DNA from 3 places in the Amycolatopsis sp. EV170708-02-1 genome. Region 3 is predicted to be linked to each of the others. Evidence: riboswitches for the same ligand, from Rfam matches in the RefSeq annotation. Region 3 holds a riboswitch; each other region holds the start of a gene.
What was found. Region 3 has a riboswitch for S-adenosylmethionine ahead of MJQ72_RS14515 (methionine ABC transporter ATP-binding protein). Riboswitches for the same ligand answer to the same signal wherever they lie in the genome.
Positions count from the first base shown of each region.

Region 1: linked by a shared signal. The riboswitch ahead of thrC (threonine synthase) and the one ahead of MJQ72_RS14515 (methionine ABC transporter ATP-binding protein) in region 3 are both predicted to bind S-adenosylmethionine.
Region 2: linked by a shared signal. The riboswitch ahead of MJQ72_RS27230 (aminotransferase class V-fold PLP-dependent enzyme) and the one ahead of MJQ72_RS14515 (methionine ABC transporter ATP-binding protein) in region 3 are both predicted to bind S-adenosylmethionine.

Region 1 is NZ_CP092497.1:6,805,035-6,810,392, reverse strand. It holds gene MJQ72_RS30975 (ComEC/Rec2 family competence protein) at 1-587, shown strand, start outside; gene thrC (threonine synthase) at 624-1,889, opposite strand; SAM riboswitch class I at 1,903-2,035, opposite strand; gene holA (DNA polymerase III subunit delta) at 2,171-3,154, shown strand; gene rpsT (30S ribosomal protein S20) at 3,204-3,464, opposite strand; partial or broken gene MJQ72_RS30955 (EamA family transporter) at 3,798-4,702, shown strand; gene MJQ72_RS30950 (VOC family protein) at 4,726-5,100, shown strand; gene MJQ72_RS30945 (class I SAM-dependent methyltransferase) at 5,097-5,358, opposite strand, start outside.
Region 2 is NZ_CP092497.1:6,041,824-6,047,181, reverse strand. It holds gene MJQ72_RS27240 (potassium/proton antiporter) at 1-1,066, shown strand, start outside; gene MJQ72_RS27235 (M23 family metallopeptidase) at 1,198-1,881, shown strand; SAM riboswitch class IV at 2,010-2,124, shown strand; gene MJQ72_RS27230 (aminotransferase class V-fold PLP-dependent enzyme) at 2,157-3,512, shown strand; gene MJQ72_RS27225 (hypothetical protein) at 3,532-4,137, shown strand; gene lspA (signal peptidase II) at 4,134-4,697, shown strand; gene MJQ72_RS27215 (RluA family pseudouridine synthase) at 4,694-5,358, shown strand, end outside.
Region 3 is NZ_CP092497.1:3,115,896-3,121,253, forward strand. It holds gene MJQ72_RS14500 (DUF222 domain-containing protein) at 1-602, opposite strand, end outside; gene MJQ72_RS14505 (GNAT family N-acetyltransferase) at 750-1,331, opposite strand; gene rsmA (16S rRNA (adenine(1518)-N(6)/adenine(1519)-N(6))-dimethyltransferase RsmA) at 1,372-2,208, shown strand; SAM riboswitch class I at 2,456-2,546, shown strand; partial or broken gene MJQ72_RS14515 (methionine ABC transporter ATP-binding protein) at 2,760-3,768, shown strand; gene MJQ72_RS14520 (4-(cytidine 5'-diphospho)-2-C-methyl-D-erythritol kinase) at 3,891-4,856, shown strand; gene MJQ72_RS14525 (ABC-F family ATP-binding cassette domain-containing protein) at 4,924-5,358, shown strand, end outside.

The sequences.
Region 1 (5,358 bases), 3.7 Mb from region 3:
GCCGGTCGGTCGGAGCGGTCGCCGTCGGCCCGGGCCGGGCTCCCGCCTGGGCGTGGCAGCAGGTCGCGGACGAGACGGCACGCCGCGGGATTCCCTTGCTGGAGCTGGAGATCGGACAGCGGCTGGAGTGGCAGGCGTTGTCACTAGACGTACTGGGACCGCGCTATGTCAGCCGGCGCTCGATTCGGGAACAGGACGGCACGGTGATCAACAACGGTTCCGTCGTCCTGCGCGCGGGAACCCCGGCGGGCCGGTTACTCCTGACAGGCGACATCGAGCTCGCCGCGCAGGCGGACCTGATGGCCGAGGGCGCCGATCTGCGCGCCGAGATCCTCAAGGTCCCGCACCACGGAAGTCGTTACACGGCACCGGATTTCCTCAACGCCGTCGCGCCACGTGCCGCATTGGTGAGCGTCGGCGCCGGAAACACCTACGGTCATCCGAACAAGTCCACTTTGGACAGCCTGGTGGCCGTCGGTGCGTCGGTCGCCAGGACGGACACGGACGGCGACACCGCGGTGGTCGCCGACGCGCGAGGCCTCGCCCTGGTACGCCGGGGTGAGCCCCGCGGCCCGCCTCGTTCCTGAGGCGGGCCGGCGGGGAACTCGGATGCCCCGAGCCCCTCAGATCCCCAGAGCCTCGCGGACCGCGTCGGCCGAGGCGCTGACGGTGGCCTTCGGGCCGATCTTGTCTTCGACGGCGTCAAGGGTCTTGAGGCCGTCCCCGGTGATCAGCAGGACGATCTCTTCGTCCGGGTTGAGCTTGCCGGTCTCGATGAGCTTCTTGGCCGTCGCGACGGTGACCCCGCCCGCGGTCTCGGTGAAGATGCCCTCGGTGCGGGCGAGCAGCCTGATGCCCTCGACGACCTCTTCGTCGGTGACGTCTTCGATCGCACCGCCGGTGCGGTTGACCACGTCGAGGACGTAGGGGCCGTCGGCCGGGTTGCCGATCGCCAGCGACCGGGCGATCGTGTCCGGCTTGACCGGCTGGACGACGTCGTGCCCGGCGCGGAAGGCCGCCGAGACGGGGGAGCAGCCGGTGGCCTGCGCGCCGAACACCTTGTACGGCGTCTCGTCGACGAGCCCGAGCTGGCCGAACTCACGGAAACCCTTGTCCACCTTGGTGAGCTGGGAACCGGAGGCGATCGGCACCACGATCTGGGAGGGAAGCCGCCAGCCGAGCTGTTCGGCGACCTCGAAGGCCAGCGTCTTGGAGCCTTCCGAGTAGTAGGGCCGGACGTTCACGTTGACGAACGCCCAGCTTTCCTGCTCAGCGGCGAGCTGGGTGGCGAGCCGGTTCACGTCGTCGTAGTTGCCGTCGACCGCGATCAGGTCTCCGTCGTACACGGCGGTGGTGAGGATCTTGGCCCGCTCGAGGGTCTTCGGGATCAGCACGACCGACCGCCAGCCGGCGCGGGCCGCCGCGGCGGCGACGGCGTTGGCCAGGTTGCCGGTCGACGGACAGGCCAGCACGTCGAACCCGAACTCGCGTGCGGCGGCCAGTGCGACGGCGACCACGCGGTCCTTGAACGAGTGGGTGGGGTTCCCGGTGTCGTCCTTGACCCAGACCTTCTTGACGCCCAAGGCTTTCGCGAGCCTGTCGGCCTGGATGAGGCGGGTGGCGCCGGGTTCGGTGTTGGGGATCTCTTCGACGTTCGACGGAACGGGAAGGAGCTTCTTGTAGCGCCAGATGTTCTTCGGTCCGGCTTCGATGTCCTCGCGGCGCACACGGCCGAAGTCGTAGGCGACCTCGAGCGGCGAGAAGTCCTCGGCGGAAACGAATTCGGGGGCGAGCGGCTGCCGGTGTCCCTCTTCCTTCGACACCAGTTCGACGGCCGGTCCGAGATCCGGGGTCTTGGTGGTGGAGGTCGTGCCGAGGGTTGCGGTCATCGCGAGGTTCCTTTCCTCATCTGCCCCGCCGTGGCGGGCCGGAATTGGCACCGTGTTCGTCAGCTACCCCGCGATCGCGGGATGACAGGCTGACGCCGGTTGCCGGGGCTTCATCGGGCCGTTCCCTCTGCCCCTCTGGATGAGCGGTATTCGATTGTCGGCACGCGTGTCATCGCGTCGCCTCGCCAACACCGTACGACATGAGCCTCAGGTGGGGCCACCGTGCCCGGAACACATCACCGGACAAAGCACACGAGAGGAGGAGTGGCAGGATCGTCACCGTGACGACGCAAGCTTCCGCCCCATCGCCGCTGGTCCTGGTTCTCGGTGAGGAAGAGCTGCTGATCGAACGTGCGGTCCGCAGCGCTTCGGACGCGGCCAAAGCGGCCGATCCGACGGCGGATCTCACCCGGATCCGGGTGTCGGACCTCACAGTCCCGGCGCTCGCGGAAATGGTCAGCCCTTCGCTGTTCGCCGAGGGCAGGGTGATCGTCCTCGAGTCCGCGCACGACATCTCGCAGGAGCTCGCCGACGGGGTGATGGCCTACGTCAAGGCGCCCGCCGACGGCATCGTGCTCGTCGTCGTGCACAGCGGAGGTGGCCGGAGCAAGGCCGCGAAAGGGCTCCCCGCCGCCTTGAAAAAGGCAGGCGCGGAGGTCGTCGAGTGCCCGAAGCTGACCAAGGCCGCCGAGCGGGAATCCTTTGTCCGCAACGAGGTCCGCCGCGTCGGCGGGAAGATCGACGGTGCGGCCGTGCTCGCGTTGATCGACGCCGTCGGGTCGGATCTGCGGGAGCTGTCGTCGGCGGCGACCCAGCTGGTCGCGGACGCCGGCGGAACGGTCGACGAGCAGGCGGTCCGGCGCTACCACCGTGGCCGCGCGGATGTGAACGGTTTCGCCGTCGCCGAGAAGGCCGTGGCCGGTGACAAGGCGGCGGCGCTGGAGTCGTTGCGCTGGGCGATGCAGCTGGGCGTACCGCACGTCCTGGTCGCGGACGCGCTCGCCGACGCCGTCCGCACGATCGCGCGGGTGTCCGGCGCCGGTCGCGGGAACCCGAACCAGATGGCGGGTGAGCTGGGGATGCCGCCGTGGAAGGTGCGCAAGGCGCAGGGGCAGGCCCGCGGCTGGGGCCAGGACGGGCTCGCCACCGCGATGCGGGTGGTCGCCCGGCTCAACGCCGAGGTCAAAGGGGTCGCGGCCAATCCGGAGTACGCCTTGGAGCGTGCCGTCCTGGAGGTCGTCGCCGCTCACGGCACAAGCCGCTGAAACGTCGAAGGGCCCGGCGACTCGCGTCGCCGGGCCCTTCGAAAGCCGATCAGAGAGAGTTCGCGCGCTTCGCCAGCGCGGACTTCTTGTTGGCGGCCTGGTTGGCGTGGAGAACGCCCTTGGTCACGGCCTTGTCCAGCTTCTTCGCCGCGTCCTTCTGCAGCTCCAGGGCCTTGGCCTTGTCGCCGGCGTCGGCCGCCTCGCGGAACTTGCGGATCGCGGTCTTCACCGAGGACCGGATCGCCTGGTTGCGCTGACGCGCCTTCTCGTTGGTGGTGATGCGCTTGATCTGCGACTTGATGTTGGCCACGGGGGCGCTCCTCTTGAATCTCTCGGTGGTTTCACCGCCGCGCTGTGACCGGCCCTGCGTGCTCGTGGGAGCGGCGCGGGTTTCCTCCATGACGGAATGCCACACGACGGTGAAAGGCAAGCTTAACAGCCGTCCCGGCGCGGCTCGCGGCAGCCTCGGGAGGGGTGCTTGCGGTACGGTGAAGATCGTAGTGCCTAGGGTTCCGCCGCCTGCCCGTTCAGCGAAAACACACAATCAGGGCAGACGGGACCGGTCCGAGCGGCACCATCGGCGGAGCCGGACGCACCGCCGTTCATCTGACGGGACAAAAGCCTGGAGGACCGGGTTTTCCGCATGCGCGGAAAACGTGAAAGGTCCGTTGTGAACGCCACCGCTCTGTCCTTCGTCGTCATCGCCGCCGTCATCCACGCGGGCTGGAACCTCGCCGCCAAGCGGATCCGCCGTGGCGGAGCCCGGTTCGTCTGGGCGTACTACAGCCTTTCCGCGATCCTGCTCGTCCCCGTCATGGCGGTCTCCCTGGCCGTGGAACCACAACGTCCACAGTGGACCTGGCTGTTCGCCGCAGTCGTCACCGCGGTGTTCCACGTCACCTACGGGGTCGTTCTCCAGCGGGGGTACGCCGTCGGAGATCTGTCCGTCGTCTACCCCGTCGCCCGCGGGACCGGGCCGCTGATCTCGGTGCTCGCCGCCGTCGTGGTGCTCGGCGAGCGGCCGGGATCCTCGGCCTGGTGGGCGCGTTCCTCGTGGTCGCCGGGGTGCTGGTGATCGGCACCGGGCGAGCACCGGCCCACGTCGGCGCCGCCGATCGTGTCGCTCGACGAAAAGGCCTGGTCTACGGCCTGCTGACCGGCCTCACGATCGCCGCCTACACGCTGTGGGACGCGCATTCGGTCACGGGCCTCGGTGTCCCGCCGATCGTGTACTTCGGAACCGGCGCGATCGTGCAGAGCCTGCTCATGGCGCCGTATGCGTTGAAGGACCGCGAGGAGGTCTCGTGGCTCTGGCGCGAGCACAAACGTGAGGTCGTCATCGTCGGCGTGCTCTCGCCGGTCGCCTACCTGCTGGTGCTCTATGCCCTCCAGGTCGCCCCGGTGAGCCTCGTCGCGCCCGCGAGGGAGCTGAGCATCGTCTTGGGCGGCATCGCCGCCTGGCTGGTCCTGGGCGAGGCGAACGCCGTCCGCCGGCTGGCCGGATCGGTGGTGGTGCTGGCGGGTATCGCCGCGATTGCGATGGCCTGAACCCATCCGGTAGGGATTGAGCCATGGACGTGCTGAGCAGCAGGGTGCTGATCCACCCGAAGGACCTCGACGTGTCGACGGCGTTCTATCGGGACACCCTGGGCCTGGCCATCGACAAGGAGTTCCCCGGCGGGACGGTGTTCTTCGCCGGGAACGGGTCGATCGAGATCGTCGGTACCGGAGAGACCGGCCCGACGCCTGACGTCGCCTTGTGGCTCCAGGTCCGGGATCTGCCCGCGGTGCTCGAGGAGCTCGCGCGGAAGGGCTTGGAGCCGGTTCGCGGCGCGCGGCGTGAGCCGTGGGGGCTGGACGAAGCGTGGATCGCCGACCCGGACGGCACCAGGATCGTGCTGGTCGAAGTGCCGCGTGAGCACCCGTTGCGCACTGATCCGCGCTAGCCGAAGGGTTTGATCGCGCGCAGCTGAGCGGCGAGGGAGGTGCCGAAACCCGGCGGTTCCCAGGTCCAGGTCTGCAGATCCACGAAGCCGGCGGCGGCGGCCTCGTCGGCCAGCTCGTGCCGGGACACCGGCAGCCACTTCTCGTGCGACGAAAGCAACAGCCTGCCGCCGGGGCGCAACACCCGGAACAGTTCGGCGAACCCGGCCGCCCGGTCGTCCCACAGCTGCACGTTGTTGACGCTCAGGACCACGTCGACG
Region 2 (5,358 bases), 2.9 Mb from region 3:
GAGATCGGCGGGGATCGGGAAGCGGCTCGTGGGCGCGCTGGAGATCGAGTCCGGGATCAACGACGCCCCGGCCTACATCGCCGTCGTCGTCCTCGCCGAGGGGGCGACCGTCGACTGGTCGCTGCCGCTGCTGGTGGTCTACGAACTCGCCGCCGGGCTGGTGATCGGCCTGGCCTTCGGCTGGGGCGGGGCGTTCGCGCTGCGCCGGGCGGCGCTTCCCGCCACCGGTCTGTACCCGCTGGCCACCGTCGCGGTGTGCGTCGTGGCGTATTCGAGCGGGCAGCTCGCCCACGCGTCGGGGCTGCTCGCCACCTACGTCGCGGCCCTGGTGCTGGGCAACTCGAAGCTGCCGCACCGCTCGGACACGCTCTCCTTCGCCGAAGGGCTCGGCTGGCTCGCGCAGATCGGCCTGTTCGTGCTGCTGGGCCTGTTCGCCTCGCCGAGCAGGATCTTCGAGAGCCTGGTCCAGGGCCTGGTCGCGGGCGCGGTCGTGTTGTTGCTCGCCCGTCCGCTGTCGGTGCTCCTGTCCGCGCTGCCGTTCAAGATCCCTTGGCGAGAACAGGTGTTCCTGTCGTGGGCGGGGCTGCGCGGAGCGGTCCCGATCGTGCTGGCGCTGATCCCGCTGTCGTCCGGGGTGCCCGGCGCGCAAGAGCTGGTCGATGCGGTGTTCGTGCTGGTCATCGTGCTGACGCTGCTCCAAGGGGCGACGCTGACCCCGCTCGCGCGAGCGCTCGGGCTGGCCCAGCACGCCGAAGCGCACGAGATCGACGTCGACTCTGCGCCGCTCGACGAGATGGGCGCGGAACTCCTGCAGGTCCGGATCAACACCGGATCGAAGATGCACGGCGTGTACCTGGCCGAACTGCGGCTGCCGGTGGGAGCGACGATCAGCCTCCTCGTCCGCGATGGGTCCGGCTTCACGCCGAACAAGAACACCCGGCTTCAGGAGCGCGACCAGTTACTCGTCGTGACCACCGCCGAAGCCCGTGACGCGGCCGAACGACGCCTGCGGGCCGTCGACCGCGCGGGCCGCCTCGCCAGGTGGAAGGGCGAATCCGGCCAGTAGGTCACGAACCGGCACCAGCTGTTCGTCGGGTGATCTCAGAAACTTCTTCCCATTTGTACTCCTTTTGGATTACTTTCCCCGCAATCGACTCCATCGAATGGGTGAGTGTCACGGGGTAAGGAGTACGCACGGTGACGAAACTTCCTGCGCGGTTCGCTGGCCTGGGGGCCACTCTGGCACTCGTCGGAGTGGTTATCGCCGCCCCGACGGCTACTGCGGCCGGCGCTTTTCCCGCCTTCGGGCTGCCTTTCGACACGGGCCAGTCCGTCTACTCGGCGGGGATCCACTCGGACAACGGCACGTCCGGGGTGAAGAACGCCATCGACTTCAGCCCGGGCGACAAGACCGTCCGCGCCCCGCTGGCGGGCACGGTGCGGATCCAGCACTGCTCCGGCGGCGACTGGGTGACCGTCGACCACGACGGCGGCTGGCGCACCGGGTACTACCACATGGAGAACATTTCGGTCACCGACGGCCAGAAGGTCGCCCCGGGCGACGCCCTCGGCCGCACCGGCAACGCGCTGCCCTGCGGCGGCAGCAGCACCGGCGCCCACGTGCACTTCACCCTGTGGACCCTGCCCACGGCCGCCGCCCAGGGCGGCGACTCGCGCGACTTCGGGGTCGGCGCGGGCAACTGGAACGGCCTGTCCTACGACGAGGTCTCGACCAAGGTCGCCGAGGCCTACGGCGAAGCCGTCGACGGCAAGACCTTCGGCGGCTGGCAGTTCACCGCGGGCACCGATCAGTACTCGGGTACCGCGACCGAGGTCTCCTCCCGCGCGACCGTCCCGCTGCCCGGCCGATTCCGGGTCTGACCTGCCGTTGCCCGGCGCGGCGCGGCGCCGGGCAGCGGTTATCCCCGCTCGCGGACGACGTGAGCGGCGTCTCAAGATGCGGACGAGGGCTGGCTCGATCGCCCGCCCATCCGCTAACTTCGTCCGTAGGTCACGAGTGTCAGCGTCAAGCCCCGGCTAGCTGACCGGCAACCCTCCTTCCGCGGTGGGGTGCCCCGGGTGAGGACCTGGCTCGTCGCGCGGTGCGACGGGCAAGCGCGGGATCCTCGCCGGGTCCCCTGGCCCGGAGGATGACGATGACCCTCGCTCTCGAACGCACCGGTGTTTCCGCTGAAACCGTTGCCACGCACGAAATCCCGACCGTCGCCTGCGCCGATCTGCGGGTTCCGCTGGTCACCGGCGGAGACATCGGCTACGCCAACCTCGATCACGCGGCGAGCGCCCCCTGTCTGGACAAGGTGCGGGCCGCGGTCGACGAATTCCTGCCCTGGTACGCCAGCGTGCACCGCGGGGCCGGGTTCGCCTCGCAGGTTTCGACCAAGCTTTACGAGCGCACGCGCGGAATCCTGCGGGACTTCGTCGACGCGCGATCGACCGACACCGTCGTGTTCACTCGCAACACCACCGATTCCTTCAACCTTCTCGCGCGCAGCCTGCCGAAGCACACGTCGGTCGTCGTGTTCGACACCGAGCACCACGCCGCGCTGCTGCCGTGGAAGGGTCCGAACGTCCGCCGCGTCGAGACGCCGCGCACCCGCCTCGCCGCGGTGTCCGCTGTGGACGAAGCGCTCGCCGACTGCCCGCAGGGCCCGCGGCTGGTCGTCCTCACCGGTGCCTCCAACGTGACCGGGGAACTGTTGCCGGTCAAGGAGATCGCGGCCGTGGCACGTCGGCACGGCGCCCGGATCGCGCTCGACGCGGCGCAGCTCGCGCCGCACCGGAAGATCTCGGTGCGCGAACTGGACGTCGACTACGTCGCGCTGTCCGGCCACAAGCTGTACGCGCCGTTCGGCGCCGGCGCGCTGATCGGCCGCGCCGACTGGCTGCGTGCGGCCCAGCCGTACCTCGCCGGCGGCGGCGCGACGAAACTCGTCACCCGTGACTCCGAAAACCTCGGTGTGGTCTGGAATTCCGGTGCCGAGCGGCACGAAGCCGGTTCCCCCAACACCGTCGGCGTCTACGCGCTGGGTGTCGCCTGCGAGACGCTGGCCGCGACCTGGGACGGCATCGTCGCCCACGAAGAGGAACTGCTCGCGCGGCTGCGTCGCGGCCTCGCCGCCATCCCCGGATTCGCCGAACTGCGGTTGTTCGACGCGCCTGTCGACCGCGTCGGCACGCTCAGCTTCGTCGTCGACGGTTTCGACCCCGGCTGGCTGGCCGCGGTCCTTTCCGCGGAGTACGGCATCGGCGTGCGGGACGGCGCTTTCTGCGCGCACGTGGCGACCAAGCGGCTGATCGCCGTCGCCGGTTCGACGGGCCAGCAGGCCGTGCGCGTCAGCCTCGGCCTCGGCAGCACCACCGAACACGTGGACCGGATCGTGCTGGCGCTGCGCCAGATCGTCGCCCGCGGCGCGCGCTGGCAGTACGAGAAGCCGGAAGGCCGCTGGGTGCCGGAGAACGATCCGCGCGAACTGCCTCCGTTCTGCGCCTGAGCCACTACCCTCACCCCGCATGGGGAACGAGCGACCGCGTTACTGGTTTCCGCTGGCGTTGCTGGGATTCGCCCAGCTGGCCGTGGTGGCCTTGTCCGTCGGCACGCGCCGGTCCGAGGGGTGGTTCGCCTACGTGCCTTACGGGGACGGCGGCATGTTCGGCTCCGTCCAGAGCGTGGGGACGCCCCTGACCGCGGTTTCGGCCGGCGCCATCGGCAGGATGGACAACTGGCTGTTCGCCGTCTTCGCGGTCTACCTCGGCACGGTGCTGTTCTACGCCCTTCGGACGAAGACCATGCGGTGGTGGAAGGTCGTCGCGATCGCGCTCGGCGTACTGGTCGCCATCGCGCTGGCCGATCTGGTCGGCTACTGGGAGTTCGACCTCGACGGCGACACCCGGAGCGCGCTCCTGCTGACGCTTGGCCTGGTCCTGCTGGCCTGGCTGGACCGCAGCGTGCTGGTGCTGATCGTGGCCGTGGCGTTCGCGCTCTGCGCGGTCGTGCTCGCGCAGGGACAGCTCGCGCTGGTGCTTTCGTCGCTGGTCGCGCTCGCCGGAGCGTTCGCGGCCCTGCTGAGCAGGCCGAAGGGGAGGCCTGAACACGCTCAGTGGACAATGGGGGAGTGAGCACAGAGCCCGAAACCGCGCCACCGTCGCCGCCGCTGCCCAAGAAGCGCGTCGCCGTGGTGTTCGTCGTCGCCGCGGTGCTGTGGGGGATCGACCTCCTCACCAAGCAGATCGCCGTGTCCACGCTGGAGGGCAGGCAGCCGGTCGAGTTCCTCGGCGGGCTCGTGTACTTCCAGCTGGTGCGCAACCCCGGTGCCGCCTTCTCGATGGCGACCGGCCTGACCTGGGTGCTCGCGCTGGTCGCGATCGCCGTCGTGATCGCCATCGTCTGGCTGTCGCGGCGGCTGCGCTCGGTCGGCTGGGCGATCGGGCTCGGCCTGGTGCTGGCCGGCGCGCTCGGCAACCTGACCGACCGGATCTTCCGCGCCCCCGGCCCGCTGCAGGGGCACGTGGTCGACATGATCTCCGCCTTCGCACCGAACGGGCAGGGCTGGGCGATCTTCAACGTCGCCGACTCCGCGATCTGCGTCGGCGGTGTGCTCATCGTGATCCTTTCCTTGCTGGGCAAGGACTACGACGGAACATCCACAAAGGACAAGAAGAAGGCGGCGACCGAATGAGCGCGCGCATGCTGCCCGTCCCCGACGGGCTCGACGGAATGCGCGTCGACGCGGGGCTGGCGAAACTGCTGGGACTTTCCCGCACCGTCGTGGCGGAACTGGCCGAATCCGGCGAGATCTATCTCGACGGCAAGCCCGCCGGGAAGTCGGACCGGCTGACCGCCGGCGGACTGCTCGAAGTGACGCTGCCCGATCCGGCCTCGGCCATCGAGGTCGTCGCGGAGCCCGTCGAGGGCATGAAGATCCTGCACGACGACGACGACATCGTGGTGATCTCGAAGCCGGTCGGCGTCGCCGTGCACCCGAGCCCGGGCTGGACCGGGCCGACCGTCGTCGGCGGGCTCGCCGCCGCCGGGCTGCGCATCGCGACCTCGGGCGCGGCCGAACGCCAGGGCGTCGTGCACCGGCTGGACGCCGGCACCACCGGCGTGATGGTCGTGGCGAAGAGCGAGCACGCGTACACCGTGCTGAAGCGGGCGTTCAAGGAACGCACCGTCGACAAGGGCTACCACGCCATCGTCCAGGGCCACCCCGACCCGACGCGCGGCACCATCGACGCGCCGATCGACCGGCACCCCCGGCACGACTACAAATTCGCCGTCGTCCAGGGCGGGCGGCCCAGCGTCACGCACTACGAGGTCGTCGAGGCGTTCCGCGCGGC
Region 3 (5,358 bases):
TCTCCGCGCATGTCCCAGCGGCCGGTCCGTTTCTGGCGCAACCAGAATTCGCTTCGCTGACGTTTCGGCCCGGGGTCCTCTTTGGGCTTCCCGTCCGGGTCGTGTCGCGCGAGCAGGTCGGTGCCTGCCATCGTGACGTCACGCGGTCTCGCGACACCCGCGAGTTCGACCAGGCCCCTTTCGGCCTCGAGTCGTTCGTCCGCGTCGAGGTGGTCCGGCAGCCTCTTCATGACAGTGACGATCCGGTCGATACCGGCCTCGGCCAACGCGCCGGTGCCGGCCGACACACCGGTCAATGGCGCGACGGGGTCGATCGACGTGCCGTCGCGCGCCCGTCTCGAATTGAGCGCGAGCGCTCTGCCGGTCACTTTCTGAGCCTCCGCTCGAGGTACTCGAGCCACATGCTCGTAAAAGACGGCGATCGAGTTGTATCCGTAGAGGTCCCGGACACCACGTGACTCGATCTCGGCCAGGATCTGGCCGACTTCGGCGAACAGACGTCGCCCTTCGCGTAGCCGCGTCTGCAACTCGTCGAGGAGCAGTTCGGCGTCACCTTCCGGCAGGTTGAGCGGGAAGGCCTTGGGGATATTTGTGCTGGTCATCCCTCGATTGTCGAGGCAGATTCGAACGAATGCACGGTATCGATCGGGTGGATGATCATTACGCTCCGGCTGCGCTGACCTGCGCCGATCACACGGGAGTGGGATACGTGTCGGTTCGAAAACGCCATACGGATGGTGGGGGCGGAATCACGGCTCCGTGCTCGAGTGGCTCAGCTGGTCCCACTCCTCGCGGAGCACCCCGTAGACGACGGCGTCGTGCACGCCCCCGGACCAGCGTCGAGCGCGTCGGAACCGGCCTTCCTCGACGAATCCCAGCCGCCGGCCGACGGCGATCATCCCTGGGTTCCCCGAAAACGTGGCGAAGTCCAGGCGGAGTGTGTCGGTGCGAGCGAACAGGTAGGTCGTCCACAGGTGCAGGGCGTCCGTGCCGTACCCGCCGCCCCAGTACTGCTCGTCGTAGATCACCAACCCCATTCGCCGCCAGTCGGTCTGCCTGCTTTCCCAGTACCAGCTGACCCTGCCGATCAACCTGCCGTCCCTCAGGTCGCATACGGCGAGGCTGGTGCGGGGATCGGCGGGCTCGGCCTTGGAGTTGGTGAGCTCGCGTGCCGTCGAGTCGGCGGCCGCCGCTGTCGGGGTGCCGAAGTAGGGCCCGTTCGTCTCGTGCCATGGCCGCGTTGGGTCGAGTAGTTCGCGAAGCGGCCGGAGGTCGCTTGGCCTCCAGTCGCGCAGCCGGACTTTCTCGCCTTCGAGTACGACGTCGTCCACCGGCCAATCGTGGCCTACCGGCGCTGGTTACGATCGTCGGGTGACTGAACTGCTCGGTCCTGCGGAGATCAGGGCGCTGGCGGCCGAGCTGGACGTACGTCCGACCAAGAAGCTCGGCCAGAATTTCGTGCACGATCCCAACACCGTGCGACGCATCGTCGACCTTTCGAGGGTCGGCGAAGGCGACGTCGTGCTGGAGGTCGGGCCGGGCCTCGGCTCGCTGACCCTCGGCCTGCTCGCGACCGGCGCCGAGGTCGTCGCGGTCGAAATCGATCCCGTGCTGGCGGGGCGATTGCCGAACACCGTGGCCGAACGGGGTGGGGCCGAACGGCTGACGGTCGTCGGCGCGGACGCGTTGCGGATCACGGCGGACGACCTGCCCGCGCGTCCGACTGCGCTCGTCGCGAATCTGCCGTACAACGTCGCGGTTCCGGTCGTTCTGCACCTGCTTGCCGAGCTGCCGTCGCTGACCAGTGGCCTCGTGATGGTCCAGACCGAGGTCGCGGACCGGATGGCGGCCGGCCCCGGGAGCCGGACCTATGGCGTGCCAAGCGTCAAGCTCGCGTGGTACGGAAAGGCACGCAAGGTCGCCGCGGTGCCTCGGGCGGTGTTCTGGCCTGTTCCGAACGTGGACTCCGCGCTGGTCGCTTTCGAGCGGGGTGACGTGGTGTCGCCGGTGGACCGGGAACGATTGTTCGCGGTGGTCGACGCCGCCTTCTCCCAACGGCGGAAGACTTTGCGCGCCGCGTTGGCGTCATGGGCCGGTTCCGCCGAACGAGCGGGGGAGTTGCTCGAGAAGGCGGGTATCGACCCCAAGACCCGCGGTGAGCAGTTGGATGTTCACCAGTTCGCGCGGATCGCGGCGGCCGCCGGTTGACCGCCCGCCCCAGGTGTGACCGGCACCGCGTGGACGTCGTCGTGGCTAGGTCAGCACGAGTGCGTAAGTCTTCTTCTCAAGCTGTATAGGCCGGCATTGTCTTAGCAGGTAGCGCGCCTGAAGCAAGTCGGAGACGCCTGCCTGTGTTCCAATATGTGGACAGCGCATCCTGTATAATGGACGCGACCAGACGTGTGATCTGCGCCTACGCGCTTGCTTTCATCCAGTGGGATCGGTTTTACTCAGTGAGCCATCCCGAGCGACTGAGAGACCTGGCTCGCCGAAGTCGCAGCAACCACCCTCCACAGGGCAGGTGCTACAGCCAGGACCGATGGAGGCTGTGCCTAATGAACAGGGTCACCCACCCGCTCCTGCTGACCAGGCGACGTGTCGTCGATGAAGGTCGCCGCACGGTAAGTGCGTGTCGACGCTCCACCGTTACTGCCTGAGTCCTTCTCCCTTACCTCTGAAACCCGTCCGTTTCCGGACGGCTACTCGGTGACGGTCGGCGCGCTCGAAAGATGCGGCGCCCCATTCGCATGGAGCCTCTCGTGATCACTGTCGAAAACCTGTCCAAATCCTTTCCCCTCAACGGAAATCCCGTCGTCGCGCTGCGCGATGTGAGCGTGGACATCCAAGCGGGCTCGCTGTTCGGGGTCGTCGGCCCGGCCGGCTCCGGCAAGTCGACCCTCGCCCGGTGCATCGGCCTTCAGGAGCGTCCCGACCGCGGCGTCGTCCGCCTCGACGGCCTCAACACGGGAACCCTCGACGGACGCCGTCTGCGCGAAATCCGGCGGCAGGTCGGTGTCGTGAGCACCAAACCGGAATTGCTCGCCGAGCGCACCATCGCCGGCAACATCGCTTCGCCGCTCGAACAGCTCGGTCTCGACGGGCCGCAGCGTCGCAACCGGGTCGGTAACCTGCTCGATCTGGTCGGGCTCACCCCCGGGCCGGACAGCGGCCGGGGACCTTTCCGAGGGGCAGCTTCGCCGAGTGGCCATCGCCAAGGCGCTGGCCGCCGGGCCGTCCGTGCTCTTGGCCGACGACCCGACCGCGGGTGTGCAGGCCGAGGAGTCCGGAGCGGTCCTGACCGTGCTCGACCGGGCACGTGCCGAGCTCGGAGTCACCGTGCTGCTCACCACTCCCGACGCCGGCGTGGTTCGCCGTGTCTGCGATGACGTCGCGGTTCTGGAGGCGGGCGCGATCATCGAACGCGGAACCGTGCTCGACCTGGTCTCCGACCCGAACAGCCGGACCGCGCAGGCGCTTCTTCCCGCGATCGAGACCGGGCGGGCGCAGGCCTCGAAGTACGACCGCGCGGTGGACGTCGTGCTCGTCGGCTTCGCTTCGGTCGGCGCGTTGCTTCCGGAGGCTGCCGGTCGCTTCGACGTCGAGCTCGCGACGATCGGGGGCGGCCTGACCCGGATCGGCGACACGCCGGTCGGCCGGTTCCGCCTCGGTGTGCGCGGTGAGCGCGCGGACGCCGCGCTCGCCTGGATCGCCGAACGTGGCGGCCACGTGACCCACCCGGTCCGCGGACCGCAGGGTGTCGCCGCCTGATTCCTCCACGAACGGGCCGCTCAGGACGAAATCGGTCCCGGGCGGCCCGTTCGTGTCCGACTCGCCCTGTTCTCTTTTCTCCTGGTGACAGCGCAGGCGGAGCGGCCACGTAGGCTTGACGGGTGCTCGCCGTCGTACCGCCCCCAGTAATCGTCAGGGTTCCCGCCAAGGTCAACCTGCACCTGTCGGTCGGTGACGTACGCCCGGATGGCTACCACGAACTGGTGACCGTGTTCCAGGCGCTTTCCTTGACCGACGAGGTGACCGTCGCGGTCACCGAGGACCCCGGCGTCGAGGTCTACGGCGAAGGCGAGGGCTCCGTACCGACAGGGGCCAACAACCTCGCCTGGAAGGCGGCGCAGGCACTGGCGGCCCACGTCGGCAAGGCGGACGGCGAGTCCAAGGTCAGGGTAGTACTGCGCAAAGGCATCCCGGTAGCGGGCGGCATGGCCGGCGGCAGCGCCGACGCGGCCGCGACCCTGGTGGGACTCGCGTCGCTTTGGAAGCTCGACATCTCCCGAGACGAACTGGCGGGGATCGCCGCGAAGCTCGGCAGCGATGTCCCGTTCGCGCTCTACGGCGGGACGGCGTTGGGGACCGGCCGAGGTGAGCAGCTGGTGCCGGTCTTGTCGCGGCACACCTTCCATTGGGTCCTGGCCTTCGACCAGCGTGGTCTTTCGACTCCGAGGGTGTTCGGCGAGCTGGACAGGTTGCGGGAGGAGGGCAGCCCGCCGCGGATCGGTTCGCACACTCCGGTGGTCGAGGCGCTGGCGTCCGGCGACCCGCGGCAGCTGGCGCTGCTTCTCGGCAACGACCTGCAGGCGGCGGCCGTTTCGTTGCGGCCGGGGCTGCGTCGCACCTTGCGGGCGGGGGTCAACGCGGGTGCGCTCGCCGGCACCGTCTCCGGATCCGGGCCGACCTGCGCCTTCCTGTGCGCGGATGCCCAGTCGGCCGTCGAGGTCGCCGCGGAGCTGTCCGGTGCGGGTGTCTGCCGCACGGTGCGGGTCGCGCACGGGCCGGTGCCCGGAGCCCGGCTGGTCGGCGGCGATGACGCGCCGCGGCCGTCGCCGCCGCGGGTGCACGCCTGAGGGTGTCCGAAATGGACATCGACTAATTCGTTGTGGTGCAAGCTTTGTGGAAAGGATCGGCTGAGGCATGGCCAACTTGGTCAACCTGGAGTCGGTGAGCAAGTCCTTCGGGGTGCGCCCGCTGCTCGACGGTGTTTCGCTCGGTGTGGCGGAGGGGCAGCGTATCGGTGTCGTCGGCCTCAACGGGGGTGGGAAGACGACGCTGCTGGAGGTGCTCGCTGGGATCAGCGAGCCGGATACGGGACGTGTCAGTCAGGTCCGTGGCTTGCGGATGGCCGTGGTCACCCAGCGGACCGAGCTCCCCGCCGGCAGTACGGTCGGAGATGTCGTGCTGGAGCGTTATGGCGCGGAGCACGAGTGGGCCGCTGACGCGCGAGTCCGGTCCATTATGGACGGTCTGGGGATCACCGCTCTCGGCGTCGAGAAGGAAACGGCGAACCTGTCGGGTGGCGAGCGCCGCCGGGTGGCGCTGGCGGCCGCTCTCACTGGTGAACTTGACCTC